Regions from separate parts of the Pantoea sp. UBA4549 genome, predicted to be linked through region 1. Evidence: predicted binding sites of a transcription regulator. Region 1 holds the regulator's gene; each other region holds the start of a gene.
What was found. The regulator Fur, encoded in region 1, represses iron uptake genes when iron is present. The targets are predictions, from matches to a motif close to ATAATAATGAGAACNACTATCAA.
Positions count from the first base shown of each region.

Region 2: the regulator Fur is predicted to act here: its motif matches at 2,396-2,418, upstream of fhuA (ferrichrome porin FhuA).
Region 3: the regulator Fur is predicted to act here: its motif matches at 2,342-2,364, upstream of sufA (Fe-S cluster assembly scaffold SufA).
Region 4: the regulator Fur is predicted to act here: its motif matches at 3,149-3,171, upstream of exbB (tol-pal system-associated acyl-CoA thioesterase).

Region 1 covers NZ_DGLH01000006.1:186,385-192,208, reverse strand. The annotation lists gene ybfF (esterase) at 1-664, shown strand, start outside; gene ybfE (LexA regulated protein) at 824-1,099, shown strand; gene fldA (flavodoxin FldA) at 1,237-1,767, shown strand; gene fur (ferric iron uptake transcriptional regulator) at 2,125-2,571, shown strand; gene B3041_RS04260 (hypothetical protein) at 2,633-3,028, opposite strand; gene glnS (glutamine--tRNA ligase) at 3,264-4,934, opposite strand; gene nagE (N-acetylglucosamine-specific PTS transporter subunit IIBC) at 5,084-5,824, opposite strand, start outside.
Region 2 covers NZ_DGLH01000013.1:212,331-218,154, forward strand. The annotation lists gene mrcB (bifunctional glycosyl transferase/transpeptidase) at 1-2,245, shown strand, start outside; gene fhuA (ferrichrome porin FhuA) at 2,454-4,649, shown strand; gene fhuC (Fe3+-hydroxamate ABC transporter ATP-binding protein FhuC) at 4,693-5,487, shown strand; gene fhuD (Fe(3+)-hydroxamate ABC transporter substrate-binding protein FhuD) at 5,497-5,824, shown strand, end outside.
Region 3 covers NZ_DGLH01000009.1:582,910-588,733, forward strand. The annotation lists gene sufC (Fe-S cluster assembly ATPase SufC) at 1-384, opposite strand, end outside; gene sufB (Fe-S cluster assembly protein SufB) at 424-1,917, opposite strand; gene sufA (Fe-S cluster assembly scaffold SufA) at 1,925-2,299, opposite strand; gene B3041_RS09440 (hypothetical protein) at 2,686-3,090, shown strand; gene ydiJ (D-2-hydroxyglutarate dehydrogenase YdiJ) at 3,121-5,824, opposite strand, start outside.
Region 4 covers NZ_DGLH01000018.1:34,930-40,753, forward strand. The annotation lists gene B3041_RS15930 (Csu type fimbrial protein) at 1-339, shown strand, start outside; gene B3041_RS15935 (MFS transporter) at 380-1,702, opposite strand; gene exbD (TonB system transport protein ExbD) at 1,905-2,327, opposite strand; gene exbB (tol-pal system-associated acyl-CoA thioesterase) at 2,333-3,061, opposite strand; gene metC (cystathionine beta-lyase) at 3,310-4,500, shown strand; gene B3041_RS15955 (DedA family protein) at 4,598-5,260, shown strand; gene B3041_RS15960 (AraC family transcriptional regulator) at 5,261-5,824, opposite strand, start outside.

The sequences.
Region 1 (5,824 bases):
GCTGGCACGTGGCGTAGCCGATACGCGGACGACGCTGCAGGTGGATGTCCGCAATCACGGTTTATCGGCGCGCAGCAACAGCATGAGCTATGCTGCAATGGCGCAGGATATGGTTGATACGCTGGATGCACAGCAGATAGCACAGGTTGATGTGATTGGGCACTCGATGGGGGGCAAAATCGCTATGGCATTGAGTGCGCTGGCGCCTGAACGCGTTGGCAAGCTGGTGCTGATTGACATTGCTCCCGTCGACTATCAGACGCGCCGGCACGATGAGATTTTCGCGGCGATTCGCGCGGTCACTGCGGCAGGCGTGACGCGCCGCAGCGAAGCGGCGGCGATAATGCGGCAGTTTGTGCCTGAAGAGGGGATCATTCAGTTTATCCTGAAGTCCTTCGCTGAGGGGGAGTGGCGGTTCAATGTGCCCGTATTGTGGGATAACTACACAACGATATCGGGCTGGGAACCTCTCCCTGTCTCTTCTCATCCGGCGCTGTTTATTCGCGGCGGCGACTCTCCTTATCTGGATAATCACTATCGGGACAGGCTGCTGGCCCAGTTTCCTCAGGCGCGGGCGCAGGTCATTGCCGGTGCCGGACATTGGGTACATGCAGAGAAGCCTGATGCCGTATTACGTGCTGTGCGACGCTTTTTTACGCTCTGAAAGCAAAAGCTTACTGCACTATGTTTAAGATTGGCGTCACGTCTGACGCTGGAGTATGATGTCGCGCTAAAATTTTGCCACGGTGGTTATACACGGTGGCTGGGCCGATAATGTGTTTAATCGCGCGGCGCCGTTCGCGCCCACTCAGTTTCGCAAATCATGGCAAAAGAACAGACAGACCGTACCACGCTTGATCTCTTTGCAGACGAGCGACGACCGGGTCGCCCGAAAACCAGCCCGCTGTCGCGCGATGAGCAGCTGCGCATTAATAAGCGCAATCAGCTTAAACGCGATAAGGTTCGTGGGCTGCGGCGCGTGGAGCTCAAAATGTCCGGCGAAGCGGTTGACGCGCTCAACACGCTGGCTGAGCAGCAAAATATCAGCCGCAGCGAGCTGATTGAGCAGATGCTGCTGACACAGCTCAAACTCATATAATTTATGCAGACCGCACAGAGGAACACAAACTCTGCGCTTTGCGCGTTCCGCGCTTTTTCAGGGTCTGCTATCATTCGCTTATCTGTACAGTCTGTTGACTTACTCTCACATTCAGGATTTAAGAGGTTACCTAACCCATGGCAATCGTAGGCATTTTCTTCGGCAGCGATACCGGCAACACCGAAAACATTGCAAAGATGATCCAGAAACAACTGGGTAAAGATGTCGCCGAAGTGCATGACATTGCTAAAAGCACCAAAGAAGATCTGGAAGCGTTTGATATCCTGCTGCTGGGCATTCCTACCTGGTATTATGGTGAAGCGCAGTGCGACTGGGATGACTTCTTCCCGACGCTGGAAGAGATCGACTTCAATGGTAAACTGGTCGCGCTATTTGGTTGTGGCGATCAGGAAGATTATGCTGAGTATTTCTGTGATGCACTGGGTACCATTCGCGACATTATCGAGCCAAATGGTGCGATCATCGTGGGTCACTGGCCTGTCGAAGGTTACCATTTTGAAGCGTCTAAAGGTCTGGCCGATGACAAACATTTCCTCGGACTTGCGATTGATGAAGATCGCCAGCCAGAGCTGACGAATGAACGCGTTGAAGGCTGGGTGAAGCAGATTTTTGATGAGCTGCAGCTCAAAGAAATTATTGAGGCATAATGTGTTGCCGTTACCCGATTCAGGTACTGTTAACATCGGGTAACGGAATTGCCTATAAAAATAATAGCTACGCTTTTTTAACTTTTCTCTGCAATTCTGTAGAATACCCGCAACGGTTAACGGCTTATTCCTCTGTCAGCAGGCTGAGGCTGAGTGAACTGAGAAACCCAGCACTGTATAATCCCGCCGGCGACAGCAAGAGCATTATTCCCGCCTCTGGTGATTTCTTTAGCATTTGCCTGGTTTCTATTCGCCTGCCCCGGTTCTATAATGAGACGCAAATGAGAATGCGCGTTAACCACACATTCAAGGCTGTTAAGCCGCAAATGACTAGCAAAGTAACAGGACAATATCCGCATGACTGACAACAATTCCGCATTGAAAAAGGCTGGCCTGAAAGTCACGCTGCCCAGACTAAAGATTCTGGAAGTGCTTCAGGAACCCCAGTGCCATCACGTCAGCGCGGAAGATTTGTACAAACGCCTGATCGACATGGGCGAAGAGATTGGTCTGGCCACGGTATATCGCGTTCTGAACCAGTTTGATGACGCGGGCATTGTAACCCGCCATAACTTCGAAGGCGGCAAGTCTGTTTTTGAATTAACGCAGCAGCAGCATCACGATCATCTTATCTGCCTGGACTGCGGTAAAGTAATTGAGTTCAGCGATGAGTCGATTGAAACGCGCCAGCGCGAAATCGCGACCCGTCACGGTATCAAGCTCACCAACCACAGCCTGTACCTGTATGGTCACTGCGAAGTGGGTGACTGCCGTGAAGATGAAACCCTGCATAACGATAAATAACGTCAGCTATGCGGCAAGATAAAAAAACCGGTGCAGGCACCGGTTTTTTTGTGGCTGCGATTCAGGCGACCAGCGTCTCCTGCAGGTAGCGCCAGCGCGGATTTGCCGTACTGCAGTCCAGCACTGCCAGCGAAATACGGCTGTGGCTCTCGCCATTCACTATCTGCAGTTCGCGATACTGAATGATGACCTCTTTTTGCTGCTCAGAAATGATCGCATGTTCGCTGGTCGCGATGCGCATCCCTTCACGCTGTCCGCACAGGCGGCGAAACAGATCTTCAACGTCATTCAAATCCAGTTGTCTGCCCTGTGGCGTTACCATCCGGAAATCAGGATGGAAGTGCGACAGCAGCAGCCCCATGGTATCGGTGCTGACATCAGCATGATTAAAAATACGTTCAATGAGCTGATGTAAAACCACAACACTGTGTTTGGCTTCCTGAGCGAGGCTTGTCATTATTTTTCCCTTTTTACTAGCCACAGACCAAGTCCGGAGTGCGCATAGCCTACCTGAAAAAAAGGATTTAACACGGTCAAATGCGTTAATTTTTTTAAAGTCAGACAAGTCGTAAACCCGGGTATGTGCGCGATTTTATTTAATGCAGAATAAATGGTTGCCGCTACGCAAAAGGGGATAATAAAAAAGGGCGAAAGCTCGCCCTTATATAATTTTATGATGCCGGAAGCGGTTATTATTCGCTGCCGATCTTCGCCCAGGTATCGCGCAGGCCTACAGTGCGGTTGAACACCAGCGCTGATGGCTGCGAGTAAACGCTGTCTGCACAGAAATAGCCTTCGCGCTCGAACTGATACGGCGAGGTTGCCGCCGCTTCACGCAGTCCTGGCTCCACAAAGCCCTGCTTAATCTGCAGCGAATCCGGATTCAGCGTCGCGAGAAAATCCTCTGCCGCGCCCGGGTTAGGCACGCTGAACAGGCGATCGTAGAGGCGGAACTCAGCGGGCAGCGCATGAATCGCGGAAACCCAGTGGATCACCCCTTTTACTTTACGGCCATCAGCCGGGTCTTTGCTCAGCGTATCCACATCGCAGGTCGCATAGATACAGGTGATGTTGCCCGCCTCATCTTTTGCCACGCGCTCAGCGCGGATCACATAGGCGTTGCGCAGGCGCACTTCTTTACCCAGGACCAGACGCTTGTACTGTTTGTTGGCTTCTTCACGGAAATCCGCGCGGTCAATCCACACTTCACGGCTGAAAGGCACCTCGCGCGTCCCCATCTCCGGCCGGTTCGGATGGTTTGGCATGGTGATGATCTCATCATGTCCGGCTGGCAGGTTTTCAATCACGACTTTGAGCGGATCGAGCACGGCCATAGCACGCGGCGCATTTTCGTTGAGATCATCACGAATGCACGACTCCAGCGAAGCCATCTCAACGATATTGTCCTGTTTAGTGATGCCGATTCGGCGGCAGAACTCACGGATTGATGCCGCGCTGTAACCACGACGGCGCAGACCTGAAACGGTCAGCATACGCGGATCGTCCCAGCCTTCTACCCGCTTCTCGCTCACCAGCTGCGTCAGCTTGCGCTTCGACATCACAGCATACTCAAGATTCAGGCGCGAAAACTCATACTGCCGCGGATGCACCGGAATGGTAATGTTATCCAGTACCCAGTCATACAGGCGGCGGTTATCCTGAAACTCCAGCGTACAGAGCGAATGCGTGATCCCTTCCAGCGCATCGGAGATGCAGTGCGTGAAATCGTACATCGGGTAGATGCACCACTTGTTGCCGGTCTGATGGTGCTCGGCAAACTTAATGCGGTACAGTACCGGATCGCGCATAACGATAAAGCTGGAAGCCATATCGATTTTGGCACGCAGACAGGCCTTACCCTCTTCAAAGCCACCGTCGCGCATTTTCCGGAACAGCGCCAGGTTCTCTTCAACGCTGCGATCGCGATACGGGCTATTTTTGCCCGGCGCCGTCAGCGTGCCGCGATACTCGCGGATCTGCTCGGGTGACAGTTCATCAACGTACGCCAGTCCTTTGTTGATCAGCTCAACAGCATAACTAAACAGCTGATCAAAATAGTCGGATGAGTAACGAATGTTGCCGCTCCACTCAAAGCCCAGCCATTGCACATCATTTTTGATCGACTCGACGAATTCCATATCCTCTTTAACCGGATTGGTATCATCGAAACGCAGATTGCATTCGCCCTGATAATCCTGTGCAATTCCAAAGTTCAGGCAGATCGATTTTGCATGGCCAATATGCAAATAACCATTGGGCTCTGGCGGGAAACGGGTATGCACAGAACTGTGCTTACCGCTCGCCAAATCTTCGTCGATGATCTGACGAATAAAGTTCGTTGGGCGGGCTTCAGCCTCACTCATCTCAAAATCCTCAAACAATAACGGGTGATTTTACCTCGAAGTAACGGAGTATGATCCACAAAGCGCTGAAGGGAAACAACCGTTTGTTGGCGCTTTTAAAACAAAAAAGGCAGGAATCGCTTCCTGCCTTATCAGTCAGACTTAAGGGGTTAGTTTTTCACCTCATACAGCGGCGTTTCCCCGGCAACAACGGTGCCTGTTGCCAGCAGCGTCAGACCCGCGAAGTCATCACTGTTGCTGACCACTACCGGACTGATCATCGAGCGCGCATGGGCATTCAGATAGTCCAGATCCATCTCGAGGATCGCCTCGCCAGCGCTAACGGGTTTACCCTCTTCCACCAGCCGGGTGAAACCGCGTCCTGCCAGCGCAACGGTGTCCAGCCCCATATGTACCACTATCTCAACGCCGCTCTCTGTTTCAAGGCAGAAGGCGTGATTAGTGTTGAAGATTTTTACTATGGTACCGGCAATCGGTGCCACCACGCGCGTCCCCGTTGGCTGAATCGCCAGACCATCGCCCACCGCTTTGCTGGCGAACGCTTCGTCCGGTACATTATCCAGAGCAACCACGTGACCTGATACCGGTGCCAGCAGCGTGGCAATCGCCTTATGTGCAGCGGCAGAAGCTGGCGCAGCTGCAGTCACCACCGGTTTAGCCACAGGCGCCGCGCTGGCGGCTGCTACCGGGCCTTTGGTCAATACCGTTTTCATCGCGGTAGCGATACTCTCCGCCTGCGTACCCACAATAATCTGCACGCTCTGCTTATTAAGACGGATGACGCCTGACGCGCCGATACGTTTTGCCACGCCTTCGCTGACCTGCGCGGAATCTTTCACGTTTAGACGCAGGCGCGTGATACAGGCGTCAATATGGGTCAGGTTTTCAGA
Region 2 (5,824 bases), on a different contig from region 1:
CTGGCAGCTGCCTGCCGCCGTCTACGGACGCATGGTCAGCCTTGAGCCTGGCATGGCCTATGACAAGAAAGAGATGATTGCGCTGCTGGAAGGCACGCAGTATCGCGAAGTGTCGCGCATTACGCGTCCGGGCGAGTTCAGCGTCAAAGGTAACACCATCGATCTGCTGCGCCGGCCGTTTGATTTTCCGGACAGTAAAGAGGGACAGATTAACGCGCGTCTGACCTTCAGTAATGATGAGCTGTCCGGCATTAAAAATCTCGATACCGGACGCGACTTCGGCTTCTTCCGTCTCGATCCGCGCCTGATCACCATGCTGCAGTCGCCTAACGGCGAACAGCGTCTGTTTGTGCCGCGTGCCGGCTTCCCGGATCTGCTGGTTGATACGCTGATCGCGACTGAAGATCGTCACTTCTATGAGCATGACGGGATCAGCCCTTACTCAATTGGCCGTGCGTTTCTCGCCAACATCACCGCCGGAAAAGCGGTGCAGGGCGGCAGTACGCTGACGCAGCAGCTGGTAAAAAACCTGTTCCTGACCAATGAGCGTTCACTATGGCGTAAAGCGCGCGAAGCCTATATGGCGGTGATCATGGATGCGCGTTACAGCAAAGATCGCATCCTTGAGCTTTATCTCAATGAGGTCTATCTCGGCCAGGCCGGTAACGATCAGATCCGCGGCTTCCCGCTGGCCAGCCTCTACTATTTCGGGCGTCCGGTTGATGAGCTCAGCCTCGATCAGCAGGCGATGCTGGTAGGGATGGTAAAAGGTGCCTCGCTCTACAACCCGTGGCGTAATCCAAAGCTGGCACTGGAGCGACGTAATCTGGTGCTGCGTCTGTTACAGCAGCAGCAGGTGATCGATCAGGAGCTGTATGACATGCTCTCGGCGCGTCCGCTGGGCGTCCAGCCGAAAGGTGGCGTGATCACCCCGCAACCCGCCTTTATGCAGATGGTGCGTAATGAACTGCAGGCGAAGCTGGGCGATAAGGTAAAAGATCTCTCGGGCGTGAAAATTTTCACTACGCTCGATCCGGTTTCACAGGACGCGGCGGAAAAGGCGGTAGAAGAGGGCATTCCGACGCTGAAAAAACAGCGCGGGCTGAAAGATCTGGAAACCGCCATGGTAGTGGTAGACCGTTTCAGCGGTGAAGTGCGTGCCATGGTGGGCGGTTCCGATCCGCAGTTTGCCGGCTATAACCGTGCGCTGCAGGCGCGCCGCTCTATTGGCTCGCTGGCCAAACCGGCTACCTATCTTACCGCACTGAGTCAGCCTAACAGCTACCGGCTGAACAGCTGGATCGCGGATGAACCGATTGCGCTGAAGCAGCCTAACGGCAGCGTCTGGAAGCCGATGAACGACGATCGTCGTTTCAGCGGCAAAGTGATGCTGGTGGATGCGCTGACTAACTCCATGAACGTACCCACCGTTAATCTCGGTATGACGCTGGGACTGGATGCGGTAGTGGATACCTGGAATAAACTGGGGGTATCGAAAGATCAGCTGCACCCGGTGCCGGCGATGCTGCTGGGGGCGCTGAACCTGACGCCGGTGGAAGTGGCGCAGGCGTTCCAGTCAATCGCCAGCGGCGGCAACCGCGCTGATCTGTCAGCGGTGCGTTCGGTGATTGCCGAAGATGGCTCGGTGCTGTTCCAGAGCTTCCCGCAGGCACAGCGCGTGGAGCCTGCTCAGGCGGCCTATCTGACACTTTATACCATGCAGCAGGTGGCGGAACGCGGTACCGCGCATGCGCTGGGCGCGCGCTATCCTAAAGCACATCTGGCGGGCAAAACCGGCACCACCAACGATCTGATCGACAGCTGGTTTGCCGGTGTTGATGGCAAAGAAGTGGCGATTACCTGGGTCGGACGTGATAACAACCAGACGTCGAAACTTTATGGCTCCAGCGGCGCAATGCAGATCTACCGTCGCTATCTCGATAATCAGGCACCGATGCCGCTGGTGCTGACGCCGCCGGAAGATATCACGCAGATGAACGTTGATTCGGCAGGTAATTTTGTATGCGGATCCGGCAGCAGCACCTGGCGTTCACTGCCTGTCTGGACGCTGGATCCGGCCGCGCTCTGCCAGCAGCAGATGGAGCAGCAGCAGGTGTTCCAGCAGCAGCAGCAACAGCAGCCTGAGCAGCAACAGCAACAGCAACAGCAGCCTCAGCAGCAGAATGAACAGAAGGATTCTGACGGCGTGGCGGGCTGGATCAAAGATATGTTCGGCAGTAAATAAGTCATCCCTTCATACAGGGCGCTCCGGCGCCCTTTTTTTGTCTCTGATTTTTATCCGCGATCAAAAATTGCTGCAATCGGGCAGCGATCGGGCCGTTAGCGCAGATTACATCTTGCAGATCGCGCGCAGCTTCGCCTAGAATCTTTGCGTCTGATAATCATTATCGTTTTCATTCGCCCGCATTGTTCATCTGTTGAGAGACTCCTTCATGAGTGCGCGAACTACTTTTTTCCGGCCGGTGCTGACGCCTCGTCGCCCGCTGGCTTTATTCATTGCGTTAACACTGGGTACGCTGAGCGCGCAGGCGCTGGCAGAAGAGACTGTTGTTGTCACCGCTGGCGATACCGGCGCGGTGGCGCAGGAGAGCGCCTGGGGCCCGGCCCCGACCATTGCGGCGAAGCAGAGCGCCACCGGCACCAAAACCGATACGCCGATTGAGAAAAACCCGCAGTCGGTTTCGGTTGTGACGCAGGAAGAGATGGCGATGCATGCCGTCACCAGCGTTAAAGGGGCATTCAACTATACCCCTGGCGTACTGACCGGTAACCGCGGCAGTTCTGACGTGATTGACGCACTCTCGATTCGCGGCTTCAGCGAAACCAATACCAATCAGTATCTGGATGGCCTGAAACTGCAGGGCGACAACTACTCAGAATTCGCCCTCGATCCCTACTTCCTGGAGCGTGCGGAGCTGCTGCGCGGCCCGGTATCGGTGCTCTATGGAAAAAGTAATCCGGGCGGCGTGGTGGCGCTGGTCAGCAAGCGTCCTACGCAGGAGACGCTGCGTGAAGTGCAGTTTCAGATGGGCAATGACAATCTGTTCTCAACCGGCTTCGATTTTGGCGGTGCGCTCGATGACGCAGGCGTCTACAGCTATCGTCTGACCGGTCTCGCACGCAGCGCGGATGCGCAGCAGGCACGTAATAAAGAGAAGCGCTACACCATTGCGCCTTCGTTCAGCTGGCGTCCGGACGAAAATACGCGTTTTGACCTGCTGACTTACTTCCAGAATGAACCGGAAACCGGCTATTACGGCTGGCTGCCGCGCGAAGGCACGGTGGTGGGCATCACCCGCCCGGACGGCAGCAGTTACAAGCTGCCGACCGATTTTGATGAAGGCGAAGACAGCAACAAGATTTCGCGCAACACCAAAATGGTCGGGTACAGCGTTGAGCATAGCTTCAGCGATACCTGGACGGTACGGCAGAACCTGCGCTATGCCGAACTGCGTACGGATTACCGCAGCATTTATGGCTTTGGTTATAACCCTGATAATCAACGTATTACCCGTAATGCGGCATTCTCGAAAGAGAAACTCAACCAGTTCGCGGTTGATACGCAGGCTCAGGCTAACTTTGCTACCGGTGATTTAGCTCATACCTTACTGCTGGGCGTTGATTTCCAGCGCACCCGTAACGATATTGATGGTCAGTTTGGTGTCGCCAGTGGCCTTAGCCCATTCAATCCGCAATATGGTGATGACAGCTATACGCCTTATACCAATCCTTATCAGCATTTAAATCAGCAGCGCCAGACCGGCCTGTATGCGCAGGATCAAATGGAATGGAACCGCTGGGTGTTAACGCTCGGTGGCCGCTACGATTACGCGATGAACTCCGTTACCGACCGGGTGGAAAATTCCGTAGACCGCCAGAATGATCAGGCATTTACCTGGCGTGGTGGGCTTAACTACGTATTCGATAACGGTATCGCACCTTACTTCAGCTACAGCGAAGCGTTTATTCCGAATGCCGGTGCGACAGGGGACGGTCAGGCATTCGATCCTTCACGCGCTAAGCAGTATGAGGCAGGCGTAAAATACGTGCCGAAAGATCGTCCGATTGTTATGACGGCCGCTGTGTATCAGCTTACCAAAACCAAAAACCTGACGGCCGATCCCAACAATCCGCAATTTAGCGTGCAGAGCGGCGAAATTCGCTCACGCGGCGTGGAGCTGGAAGCGAAAGCCGCGGTGAACGCCAGCATCAACCTGACGGCGGCTTACTCTTACACCGATGCGGAATACACCGAAGATAACTTGCTGAAAGGCCGCACGCCGGTGCAAGTGCCGAAGCACATGGCATCGCTGTGGGGCGACTACACCTTCCATGACACGGCGCTATCGGGCGTAACTATCGGTGCCGGTGTGCGTTACGTCGGTGAAAGCAAAGGGTTGTATGCCAGCGGTAGCAACGCGAACCAGAACTTCGATGTCGCCGCTTACACCACGGTAGACGCCGCGCTGAAGTACGATCTGGGTCGCTTCGGCCTGCCGGGTTCGACTGTGGGCGTCAACGTCAACAACCTGTTTAATCGTGACTACGTGGCCAGCTGCTACCGCGACTACGCCTGCTACTGGGGCGCTGAGCGCCGTATCGTCGGCACCGCCACCTTCCGTTTCTGAAACTGATATCCGGGCGCGCTGCGCCCGTTAGCCAGGGAGTACCATGCTGCATCCGGACTACGCCGAAACCACTTTTGCGCTGGAGAATGCCAGCTTTCACGTGCCGGGGCGTACGCTGCTGCATCCGCTGTCGCTGACGTTTACGCCGGGGAAAGTCACCGCACTGATTGGCCACAACGGCTCGGGAAAATCAACGCTGCTGAAAATGCTGGGGCGCCATCATGCCGCGACGGCAGGGCAGGTGCTGCTGAACGATGAACCGGTGGCGCACTGGAACAGCAAAGCGTTTGCGCGTCAGGTTGCTTATCTGCCCCAGCAGCTGCCCGCAGCCGAAGGCATGACGGTGCGTGAACTCACCGCAATGGGGCGCTACCCGTGGCACGGTGCGCTGGGACGTTACGGTGCAGAAGATCGCAACCGGGTGGAAGAGGCGATTGCGCTGGTGGGGCTGAAACCCTTTGCTGGCCGCCTGGTGGATAGCCTTTCCGGCGGCGAGCGTCAGCGCGCCTGGCTGGCGATGCTGGTGGCGCAGAACAGCCGCTGTCTGCTGCTGGATGAGCCGACGTCGGCGCTGGACATTGCGCATCAGGTTGAGGTGCTGGCACTGATCCAGCGGCTGAGCCGCGAACGCGGACTCACCGTGATTGCCGTCCTGCACGATATCAACATGGCGGCGCGCTACTGCGACCGGCTGGTAGCGCTGCGTCAGGGCGAGGTTATCGCCGAAGGCGAGCCGGAGGCAATCATGCAGGCTGACGTGCTGGGCACTATCTATGGCATTCCGATGGGCATACTGCCGCACCCGCAGGGCGGCGCACCCGTCAGTTTTGTTTGCTGAGGAGCAGGGATGATCTCACTGACCCGTCGTCGTCTGCTGACGGCGCTGGCGCTCTCACCGTTAATGCAGTGCGCGCCGCTGCGTGCTGCCGTGCCGGATCGTTCACGCATTCTGGCGCTGGAGTGGCTCTCTGCTGAACTGCTGATGGCGCTGGGTGTGGCGCCGCTCGGCGTGGCTGACGTGCATAACTACAACATCTGGGTTGGCGAGCCGCCGCTGCCCGCCAGCACGATTGATATCGGGCTGCGTGGTGAACCTAATCTGGAGCTGATGACGCAGCTGGAGCCCTCGCTGATTCTGTACTATAGCGGCTTTGGTCCGACAGCAGAAACGCTGC
Region 3 (5,824 bases), on a different contig from region 1:
AATTTTATCTTCGATAAAATCCTGGAAATCAAAGCGATCCAGCTCTTCCTGCTCGCGATATTTACGTACCGCATTAACAGAGGTCTGCAGGAAAAACTGGTTGCTCACACCCGGGATCTCTACCGGATACTGGAACGCCATAAAGATGCCTTCACCTGCGCGCTCTTCGGGTTCCAGCGCCAGCAGATCTTTCTCTTTAAAGGTGACTGAGCCCCCGGTGATCTCGTAATCTTCGCGACCCGCCAGCGTTGCTGAAAGCGTACTTTTGCCTGAGCCATTCGGGCCCATAATCGCATGGACTTCACCTGGTTTAACTTCAAGGTTCAGACCGCGCAAAATCTCTTTATCTTCAACGCTAACCTGTAAATCTTTAATACTTAACATACTTATTCCTTCACATTGCTTCCGGCAACGCGTGTGGCATCAGCCGACACTGTGCTCAAGGCTGATCGCTAACAGTTTTTGTGCTTCCACGGCAAATTCCAGTGGCAGCTCGGAGAAAACATCTTTACAGAAGCCATTAACGATCATGGAGATCGCATCTTCTTCGCTGATGCCGCGCTGCAGGCAGTAAAACATCTGATCTTCGCCAATACGTGACGTGGTGGCTTCATGCTCCAGCTGCGCGGTATTGTTACGCGTTTCCACATACGGGAAAGTATGCGCACCACAGTCAGGGCCAATCAGCATCGAGTCACATTGCGTAAAGTTACGCGCATTGGTTGCCGTCGGCATAATCTTCACCAGCCCGCGATAGGTATTCTGGCTTTTACCTGCCGATATCCCTTTGGAGATAATGGTGGACTTGGTGTTTTTACCGATATGGATCATCTTGGTGCCGGTATCCGCCTGCTGGCGACCGCTGGTCAGGGCAACCGAGTAGAACTCACCCACGGAGTAATCACCGCGCAGGATGCAGCTTGGATATTTCCAGGTAATCGCAGATCCGGTCTCAGACTGTGTCCAGGACATTTTACTGTGATCGCCTTCGCACAGCGCACGCTTGGTAACGAAGTTAAGGATACCGCCCTCACCTTCACCGCCAGGGAACCAGTTCTGTACCGTGGAATATTTCACTTCAGCATTTTTATGGATGATGACTTCAACGACCGCTGCGTGCAGCTGATAAGTGTCACGCACCGGCGCCGAGCAGCCCTCGATATAGCTGACATAGCTGTCTTCATCTGCAATCAGAATGGTGCGCTCAAACTGACCTGTTTTCGCCGCATTAATGCGGAAATAGGTCGACAGCTCCATCGGGCAGCGTACCCCTTTCGGGATATAAACAAAGGTGCCATCAGAGGCTACCGCTGAGTTAAGCGCAGCAAAGAAGTTATCGTTATGCGGCACGACGGTGCCCAGATACTTCTGTACCAGTTCCGGATGGTCATGGATTGCTTCGCCAAACGAACAGAAGATAATGCCCTGTTTAGCCAGCTTGTCACGGTAAGTGGTGGAGACCGACACGGAATCGAAAATCGCATCAACAGCGACCTCTTTCCCTTCACGTACCGGAACACCCAGCTGATTAAACGCGTCTTCCACTTCCTGCGTCAGATAGTCACTGGACGCCACGCTGCCGGATGTCTGGGTTGCACCTGGCTCGGACGCACAGCTATCGTCACAGTTGCCGCATGATGGCGCAGAAAAGTAACTGTAATCCTGATAGTCGAGCTTGTCATAGTGCGCTTTTAACCAGTGCGGCTCTTCCATTTCCAGCCAGGCACGGAAAGCCTTAAGCCGGAACTCAAGCATCCACTCGGGTTCGTTACGTTTAGCCGATATCGCACGCACTACATCTTCATTGATGCCGTGTGCCAGTTCGTCGGTTTGTAACCGGGTAAAGAAGCCCTCTTTATAGTTGAGCTTGCCTTCCCAGGTTTGTACATCATCAGATGCTTCGCTATGTCGTGACATATTTCACTTACTCGACGCCAAAGCTTTCACCGCACCCGCAGGCGTGCTGAGCTTTAGGGTTATTGAATTTAAAGATCTGGTTCAGGCCTTCACGGACATAGTCCAGCTCTGTGCCGTCGACAAACGGCATTGCCTGAAGCGGCACAAAGAGTTTTGCGCCAAACTGCTCAAACTGCAGATCGTCATCGGCTGGCTCTTTTACCAGATCCATGACATAACCAAAACCGGCACAGCCAGATTGTTTCACGCTCAGTTTCAGGCCCTTTACTGCCGGGTCCTGTTCAACCAGAGTCAGGATCTGTTTCGCTGCCGACTCGGTCAGCGTAAGTCCTTTCCAGACAAAATCGTCAGGAGAAAAGGACGCGGCGTTTACTGATGACATCGTTGTACCTCGCAAGTCTGGACCTTCTCAGGCTATCCCCCTATGGTAGTGATATCGCCTATCACTTCAACCTCTTGTTTTGCAGGGATAATCATCTCGTGCTGTTTTTTCTGCTTAATAATTAAGCATAGTCCCTTTACTGAAGCCTGTAACAGACAGTTTTTATTCGGGACAAATATCACAACTTATTGATATCGTAACATTTTATAAAAAGAGACCCCAAAGCTGTCAACCTGTGTACAGGTTACGCCTTTACTGAATGTAAAGAGATTGTTATTGCCGATTTTAGTAACAGGTTACAGACATCAATATTTTTTTTAGCGGGAATTGCATTCCTGACGCAGTTTAATATGATAATGATTATCATTAACTGTTTAGGCGGCGCTATGACACGTACCGTTTCAGCCTGGTTACAACACAAAATCAGCGACTATAAATTCGCCGTACGCGATATCACCGTAGATTTCTATCTGGCAGAAGCCAGACTTAACCGGCCGGAGTGCTCACTCGGGCAGCTGCGCCGGTTCAATGATACCTGCCTTGATATGGCAGAAATCTGCGACATCAACGGCGACGATCGCAGCTATCTGCACGCCTTAGGCAAGCTGCACCATCGCCTGATTCAGGAGATGGGCAACGATGACCGCGACCGGCTGTTTCGTCTGCAGGCGTATCAGTTCGCCCGCCAGTCACTGACGCACCTGTGTCATAAACTGGCACAGAGTGGCGACTGGGACCAGGCAACGCGCCTGCAGCGTGATTTTGTCCGTCACGCTGGCTGGATATTCTAATCCAGCTTTGTGACGGCTCCTACATTTTGTTTACATCAATTCCAGCAGCGCCTGTAAAGGATGCCGCATGCCGTTGCCTTCTGCGCGTTTAACCTGACTGCGACAGGAAAAGCCGGTGGCCAGACAGCGCTGGCGCGGCAGCCGCTGTAGCTGCGGATGCCAGGAGAGCGCATAAATACCGAGTGAGTTTTCCAGATGCTGCGCCTCGTGGCCATACGTTCCCGCCATGCCACAGCAGCCGGTATTAATGTTTTCCAGCCGGGCACCGAAGCGGGCAAATATCTTCTGCCACTGATCCGGCGTAGCGGGCAGCGCGGTCACTTCAGTACAGTGCGCAAACAGATACCAGGGCTCACCGCTGACGGGCTGGTTTACCCCGCCAGCCAGCGCCTGCTGCAGCCACTCGTGCACCAGCAGCACGCTAAAATCACCGCGCTTACTTTTCAGTACCTGCTGATACTCATCGCGATAGCAGAGTACGGTCGCCGGGTCGACACCAACCATCGGGATCCCGAGTTTTGCTATCCGGTTAAGCAGTTCAGCGGTTTTCGCCGCTGTACGGGCGAAACGCTGCAGAAACCCTTTTACATGCTGCGCTTTTCCGTTGGGTGAGAAAGGCAGCAGCACCGGACGGTAACCCAGTTTTTCAATCAGTGAAATAAAGTCGGTCACCAGCTGAGCTTCGTAGTAGCTGGTAAACGGATCCTGCACCACCAGCACGCACTGCTGTCGCGCTGCGCTGTCCATCGCCTCCAGCTGCTCCAGCGTCAGGCTCATGGCCGGATGCCCGCTCAGGCGCTGTTTAAGGTTAGGTGCGGAGAGCTGAGGCAGATCCACCATACCGATATGGGTTTTGCTGAATTCGCGCATCCACGGCTGCTGCAGAAAGAAATTAAACACTTTTGGCGCTTTTGCCATCAGCGGCGCATAGCGCTCTACGCTGGCCACCAGGTGATCGCTGACCGGTCGCAGATAACGCGTATGGTAAAGCTGCAAAAAGCGCGCACGGAAATCGGGCACATCAATCTTAACCGGACACTGTGTCGAACAGGCTTTGCAGGCCAGGCAGCCTGACATCGCCTCTTTGACCTCATGGGAGAAGTCATACTCTCCGCGGTTAGCGTGCCAGCTGTTACGCGTACGCTGGATCAGCATACGCAGGCTGGCTCCCTGCCGCGGCAGCGCCTGCTCAAGCTGGTCAGGATCAACACCCTGCTCCGACAGCAGGCGCAGCCATTCACGCGTCAGAGCCGCACGCCCTTTCGGCGAGTGAATACGATTGCGGGTAATTTTCATTGACGGACACATCGGGCTGCGCGCATCAAAATTAAAGCAGAGACCGTTGCCGTTACACTCCATCGCGCCGCGCCAGCTGGTGCGTACCGTCAGCGGGATCTGACGATCCAGGTCGCCGCGCATCGCCCCGTTCACCTGCATCATCGGCGCGTCGCTCTCCAGCGGCGTGCAGATTTTACCCGGATTAAGCCGGTTATCAGGATCGAAGGCGCGTTTAATCCGACGCAGCTCAGTAAACAGCGTTTCACCAAAAAAGGCCGGACTGTACTGCGCGCGGAAACCTTTGCCATGCTCCCCCCACAGTAACCCGCCATAACGGGCCGTCAGCGCAACCACCTCATCCGAAATCTGCTTCATCAGCAGCGCCTGCTGCGGATCGCACATATCCAGCGCCGGACGCACATGCAGTACGCCCGCGTCAACATGGCCAAACATACCGTAGCTCAGGCCGTGGCTATCCAGCAGCGCGCGAAACTCGGCAATGTAGTCAGCCAGCTGCTCCGGCGGCACCGCCGTATCCTCAACAAAGGGAATGGGCTTGGCGCGACCCTGCGCATTGCCCAGCAGGCCAACCGCTTTCTTGCGCATAGCGTAAATACGTTCGATATCCGCCAGTTCATCACAGAGCTGATAGCCTATTACGCCGCCCTGCTGCTGCGCCATCAGCGTATCCAGCCGGCCACAGAGCCGGGCAATTTGCTGTTCGATAAGTGCGCCGTTATCGCCCGCAAATTCGACGATATTCAGCCCCAGCATCGCTTTATCAGGGATATCGGTGATCAGTTCCTTAACGGAGTGCCAGACAATATCTTCACGCGCCAGATTCAGCACGTTTGAATCCACGGTTTCGACTGACAGCGCCTGCGCTTCCACCATAAACGGGGCGTTGCGCAGCGCTGAGTCGAATGACTCATATTTAACGTTGACCAGACGACGGACTTTGGGGATCGGCGTGATATCAAGACGCGCTTCTGTGATGAACGCCAGCGTGCCCTCGGCACCGCACAAGAGCCGGGTCAGATCGACCTGCTGCATATCATCACTGAAGACGTGGCGTAAATCGTAGCCGGTCAGGAAACGGTTAAGCTTCGGAAACTTTTCAAGGATCAGCGCGCGCTGCTCGCGACAGCTTTGCAGCACCGTCTGATAGATACGGCCTTCGGGCGTCGGCGTTGCGGCCAGCTGCTCCGCCAGCGCCACCGGTATGGCGCGCGTATCAAGGATATCGCCGCCCAGCAGCACCGCACGTAATCCTTCGACATGATCGGAGGTTTTACCGTATACCAGCGATCCCTGGCCTGAGGCATCGGTATTGATCATACCGCCCAGGGTGGCGCGGTTACTGGTGGAGAGCTCCGGTGAAAAGAAGAAACCGTAAGGTTTGAGCCAGGCGTTAAGCTGATCTTTCACCACCCCCGCTTCAACCCGCACCCACCCC
Region 4 (5,824 bases), on a different contig from region 1:
GCGGGCAGCTTCTCTGCTGTTCAGCAGACCATCAGCGTGGTCTGCTCTAAAGAGAGCACCTATAGCGTCGGCCTGAGCAACGGCAATAATTTCAGCGGCAGCGCGCGGCAGATGGCAAACGGTGCCAGCCGGCTGGCCTATGACATTTATAAAGGGACAACCACGACCTCCCGCTGGGGGCCATCCGGCAGCGATCGCTGGAGCAGCAGCACCTCAACCTCGCTTAATCCCGATACGGTAACGCGCAACTTTACCTATACGGCCCGGATACTGACGACGCAGGCGACGCCGGCGGCCGGAAACTACACGGATAATGTGATCGTGGACGTGGCGTTTTAGCGGGGAAAAGAGCCGGCCGCAGGATGCGGCCGGAAAAGCGTCAGAGTGAGGCGCTGGCGGGTGTTACCGCGTGGCGCTGCTGGTACTGTCTGACCATCCGGCCAATCAGCAGCGTGCCTGCCAGCCCGCAGACGGCAGCAAAAGAGAGCCAGACGCCGGGCATCGCTTTATCGCCGGTGGCATGAATAAGGTAGCTGGAGATGGCTGGCGTAAAGCCGCCAAACAGCGCAGTAGCGAGGCTGTAGGCCAGTGAAAAGCCAGACGCGCGCACCTCTGCCGGCATAATCTCCGCCAGGTAAACCACCATAGCGCCGTTGTAGCTGGCATAGAGAAAAGAGAGCCACAGCTCCGCTTCGACCAGATGTGCAAAGCTTGCGGAACCGGTCAGCCAGTGCAGCACCGGCCAGGCCGTCAGGATCATCAGCACGGTAAAGATAATCAGCAGCGGCCGCCGGCCGACCCGATCGGAAACCGATCCCATCACCGGCAGCCAGAACAGATTGGATAGACCGACAAACAGCGTGACCAGGAAGCTCTGTTTATCGCTCATCATCAGCACTGTTTTGCCAAAGGTCGGCGTGAAAGCGGTGATCATATAGAACATAACGGTGGTGGTGACCACCATCAGCATGCCCGCCAGCACCAGCGCCCAGTTCTGTCCGACAGACCGCACAATCTGACGCATAGTGGGATGCGTTTTGCGCTGGCTGAACGCTTCGGTCTCTTCCAGCATGCGGCGGATCCAGAACAGAAACGGCACAATCATACAGCCCACCACAAACGGAATACGCCAGCCCCATTCAGTGACGGCTTCTTTCGCCAGCAGGTGGTTCAGAGCGAGTCCCAGCAGCGCGGCGAAAATCACCGCGACCTGCTGACTTCCTGACTGCCAGCTGACCCAGAACCCCTTACGCCCTTCGGGCGCCGCTTCTGCGAGGTAAACCGAGACGCCGCCGAGTTCTACGCCTGCGGAAAAGCCCTGCAGCAGACGTCCGATCAGGATCAAAATCGGTGCCGCTGCGCCAAGCGTGGCGTAACCCGGTACCAGCGCAATGGTCAGCGTGCCGATCGCCATCAGCCCCAGCGTCAGCAGCAGGCCTTTCCGCCGGCCGTGATGATCGATATAAGCACCCAGCACGATCGCGCCCAGCGGGCGCATAAGAAAGCCGGCGCCAAAAGTCATCAGCGTCAGCATCAGCGAGGCAAAGGGATCGTCGCCAGGGAAAAAGGTTTTAGCGATGGCGGTGGCGTAGTAGCCAAAGACCATAAAATCATACATCTCAAGGAAGTTACCGCTGGTAACGCTAAAGATGGTTTTCGCCCCGCTGCGCGCAGGTTTTTGTAAAGATGACTGGCTGCTCATACTGTCCTTCCTGGTTTTTTACCCGTTGTAGCCTGCTCAGCCAGGAATAAATGTGATCTTAATCACCCTTGCGCTTTACAAAGACTGACAAAAGGTAACAGGAAATTAACAATACGGCGCTGTTCTGACAGCCGCCCTGTGGAGAAGTACATACAAAAAAAGCCGCTGTTATCAGCGGCTTTCTTCTGCAGGAACAGCGTGGCTATTTGCTGGCGGCTTCCATTCCCATCAGGCCAATCTTCAGATAGCCTGCCTCACGCAGCTGGTCCATAACCGCCATCAGTGTTTCATAATCCACTGACTTATCGGCCTGGAAGAAAATAGTCGTCTGCTTATCTCCCGCAGTCTGCGTAGTCAGCGCCTTCACCAGCGTCTCTTTGGTCACCGCATCATTGCCGATATAGATCTGCTTATCCGCTTTAATTGAAAGGTAAACCGGCTTATCCGGGCGGGGCTGTGGTGCGCTGGTGGACGCTGGCAGATTAACGCGCACATCCACCGTTGCCAGCGGTGCCGCCACCATAAAGATAATCAGCAGCACCAGCATAACGTCGATAAACGGCGTAACGTTGATCTCATGCATTTCGCTGTCGCCAGCGGCATCGTCGTTTAAACGCATCGCCATAATCGTTACCCTGCGCGCAGCTTATGCGCCGCGGCCGGACGGCTGGTTTCCGCTGCGACGTGCGCCGTACCGAGATCCAGATCGCGACTCTGCAGCAGCAGCACCTGGGCCGCGACATCCCCCAGCGACGCTTTGTAATTGGCAATCATGCGCGCAAAGACGTTGTAGATGACCACGGCAGGAATAGCGGCAACCAGGCCAACCGCAGTCGCCAGCAGCGCTTCGGCGATACCGGGTGCGACCACGGCAAGGTTGGTGGTCTGCGTTTTAGCGATGCCGATAAAGCTGTTCATGATGCCCCAGACGGTGCCGAACAGGCCGATAAAAGGCGCCACAGAACCAATGGTTGCCAGAAAACCGTTGCCGCGCCCGGCATGACGGCTGAAGGCCCCCACGCGACGCTCAAGGCGAAAGCTGGTGCGCTCTTTAATACCCGCCAGATCTTCCGTACCGGCCGACAGCGCCAGCTCCTCGCGCGCATCGGCCAGCAGCAGGGCGCTGTGGCTGCTGGCTTTAAAGGCCTCTGCTGTACGGTAAGCGTCAGCCAGTGAGCGTGCTTCGCCCAGCGCCTGATGCTCTTTTTTCAGACGACGTTTCGCGGCGCTCAGTTCAGCATATTTGCCAAAAAAGATAGCCCAGGTTACGACGGATGCCAGTAACAGGCCAATCATGACAATTTTCACCACGATGTCGGCATGCTGGTACATCCCCCAGACGGAGAGGTCTGTCTGCATTAAATCACTGGCTACCACGCTGCATCTCCAGATTCTGTTGTAGAGTTCACGACTGAAGAGACGATCATAGCAAAAAAAAGGATCTAAGTGATAGTCGTTCTCATTACTATTTACAAAGCGTCCTCCTGCTGTTCTTGTGCCGCGGCCGCCGGGCTGGCGCGACTCTGATAATCGGTAAACAGGCTCAACCCCTGCCCCTGATTCGTGGTAACGTGAACGCTTTGTAAGATGGGTCAGGACAGGCAGTGATGGCTACGAAAAAACTGGATACCGCGCTGGTGAGCGCAGGACGTAATAAACGTTATACGCAGGGCGCGGTGAACAGCGTTATACAGCGCGCCTCATCCCTGGTTTTTGACACCGTCGCGGATAAACAACGCGCCACCGCCGGGCGTGCCGAAGGCGAACTCTTTTATGGCCGTCGCGGCACGCTCACGCACTTTTCGCTGCAGGATGCCATGACCGAACTGGAAGGGGGCGCGGGCTGTGCACTCTATCCCTGCGGCGCAGCCGCCGTTGCCAACGCCATTCTGGCGTTTGTTGAAACGGGCGATCACGTACTGATGAGCGGAGCGGTTTACGAACCCACGCAGGATTTCTGTACCAAAATCCTCACCAAAATGCAGGTCACCACCACTTGGTTTGATCACTGCATCGGCAGTGAGATCGGTGAACTGGTGCAGCCCAATACCCGCGTGGTGTTTCTGGAATCGCCGGCGTCTGTAACGATGGAAGTGCAGGATATCCCGGCCATTGTGGCGGCCGTGCGCGCCAAAGCGCCCGAAGCAATTATCATGCTGGATAACACCTGGGCGGCGGGCGTGCTGTTTAACGCGCTGGCGTTCGGAGTGGATATCTCTATTCAGGCTGGCACGAAGTATATCATTGGCCACAGTGATGCCATGATCGGCACCGCGGTGGCAAACGCCCGCTGCTGGCCGCAGCTGCGTGAGAACTCCTACCTGATGGGGCAGATGGTCGATGCGGATACCGCCTATATGGCGAGCCGCGGCCTGCGTACTCTGGGTACCCGCCTGCGCCAGCATGAAGAGAGTGCGCTGCAGGTGGCTGAGTGGCTGAGTGGCCGGCCTGAAGTGGCGCGGGTCAACCATCCGGCGCTGGCGCAGAGTCCGGGACACCGTTTCTGGCAGCGCGACTTCAGCGGCAGCAGCGGCCTGTTTTCATTTGTGCTGCATGAGCGTCTGAATGCGCAGCAGCTGGCAAATTATCTCGATCGCTTCCATCATTTCAGCATGGCCTATTCATGGGGCGGTTATGAATCCCTGATTCTGGCCAGCCAGCCAGAAGAGCTGGCGGCGATTCGTCCGGCAGGCGGTATCGACTTTGATGGCACCCTGATACGTCTGCATATCGGTCTGGAGCACGTCAGCGACCTGCTGGCCGATCTGCAGGCGGGTTTTGACCGCTTAACAAGTTAAACCAACCTTCAACCCTCGGCAGCCGCCCGTGTCAGATCAACGCGCAGGCGGCTGCGGGGGGCTATTATAAAAGCCTTGTAACTCGACGGGATAGCAGATGGGTGTTTTACATGAGATTGTCCAGGCGCTCTGGCATCAGGATTTTGCTGCGCTGGCCAATCCGGATGTCGTATGGATTGTCTACGGCGTGATGTTTCTGACGCTGTTTCTGGAAAATGGTTTATTACCGGCGTCGTTTCTGCCGGGTGACAGTCTGCTGCTGCTGGCGGGCGCAATGATTGCCAAAGGCGTCATGGACTTTGTGCCGACCATGGTGATCCTGACCACCGCCGCCAGCCTCGGCTGCTGGCTGAGCTATCTGCAGGGGCGCTGGCTGGGCAATACAAAGCTGGTGAAAAGCTGGCTGATGCATCTGCCCGCACAATACCATCAGCGCGCCTGGCATCTGTTTAACCGCCACGGACTGATGGCGCTGCTGGTGGGCCGTTTCCTGGCGTTTGTCCGTACCCTGCTGCCTACCATGGCGGGCATCTCCGGGCTGCGCAACAGCCGCTTTCAGCTGTTTAACTGGCTGAGCGGCGTATTGTGGGTCGGTATTGTGGTCACCATGGGCTACGGCATCAGCCAGGTGCCGTTTATCAAACGGCATGAAGATCAGGTGATGGCTATTCTGATGATCCTGCCGCTGGTGCTGCTGTTTACCGGGCTGGCCGGCAGCATTGTGGTGATCTGGAAAAAACGCCGCCAGAAACCCTCCTGATTAAGACGCCGCGTCAAACGGCAGCGCCCGCACTGTTTGACGCGCACGGTTAACCTCTTCACCCGGCGTGGTGCCAAACAGCCGTTTGAACTCGCGGGAAAACTGTGACGGACTCTCATACCCGACGCGCAATGCCGCTGTGCTTGCCTTCACATTATCCTGCAGCATCATCAGCCGCGCCTGATGCAGACGATAGCGTTTAAGGTACTGCAGCGGTGACGTCTGCGTTACCGCTTTAAAGTTGTGATGAAACGCGGACACGCTCATGTTGACCTCGGCCGCCAGCGTCTCAACGCTCAGGCTCCCGGCAAAATGCGTTTCAATCCGCCGCAGCGCGCGCGCAATCAGACTGAACTGCGTCTGCCGGTTAACCAGCGACAGCAGCGCCCCGCCAATCGGGCCGGTCAGCACATAATAAAGGATTTCCCGTACCAGCTGCGGCCCAAGCACGCGCGCATCGCGCGGATGGCTCATCACATCCAGCAGCCGCTCTGCGGCACACAGCATCTCTTCGCTCAGAAAAGCAGAATGGATACCCGAGGTCTGCACGGCGGGCTGAAACTG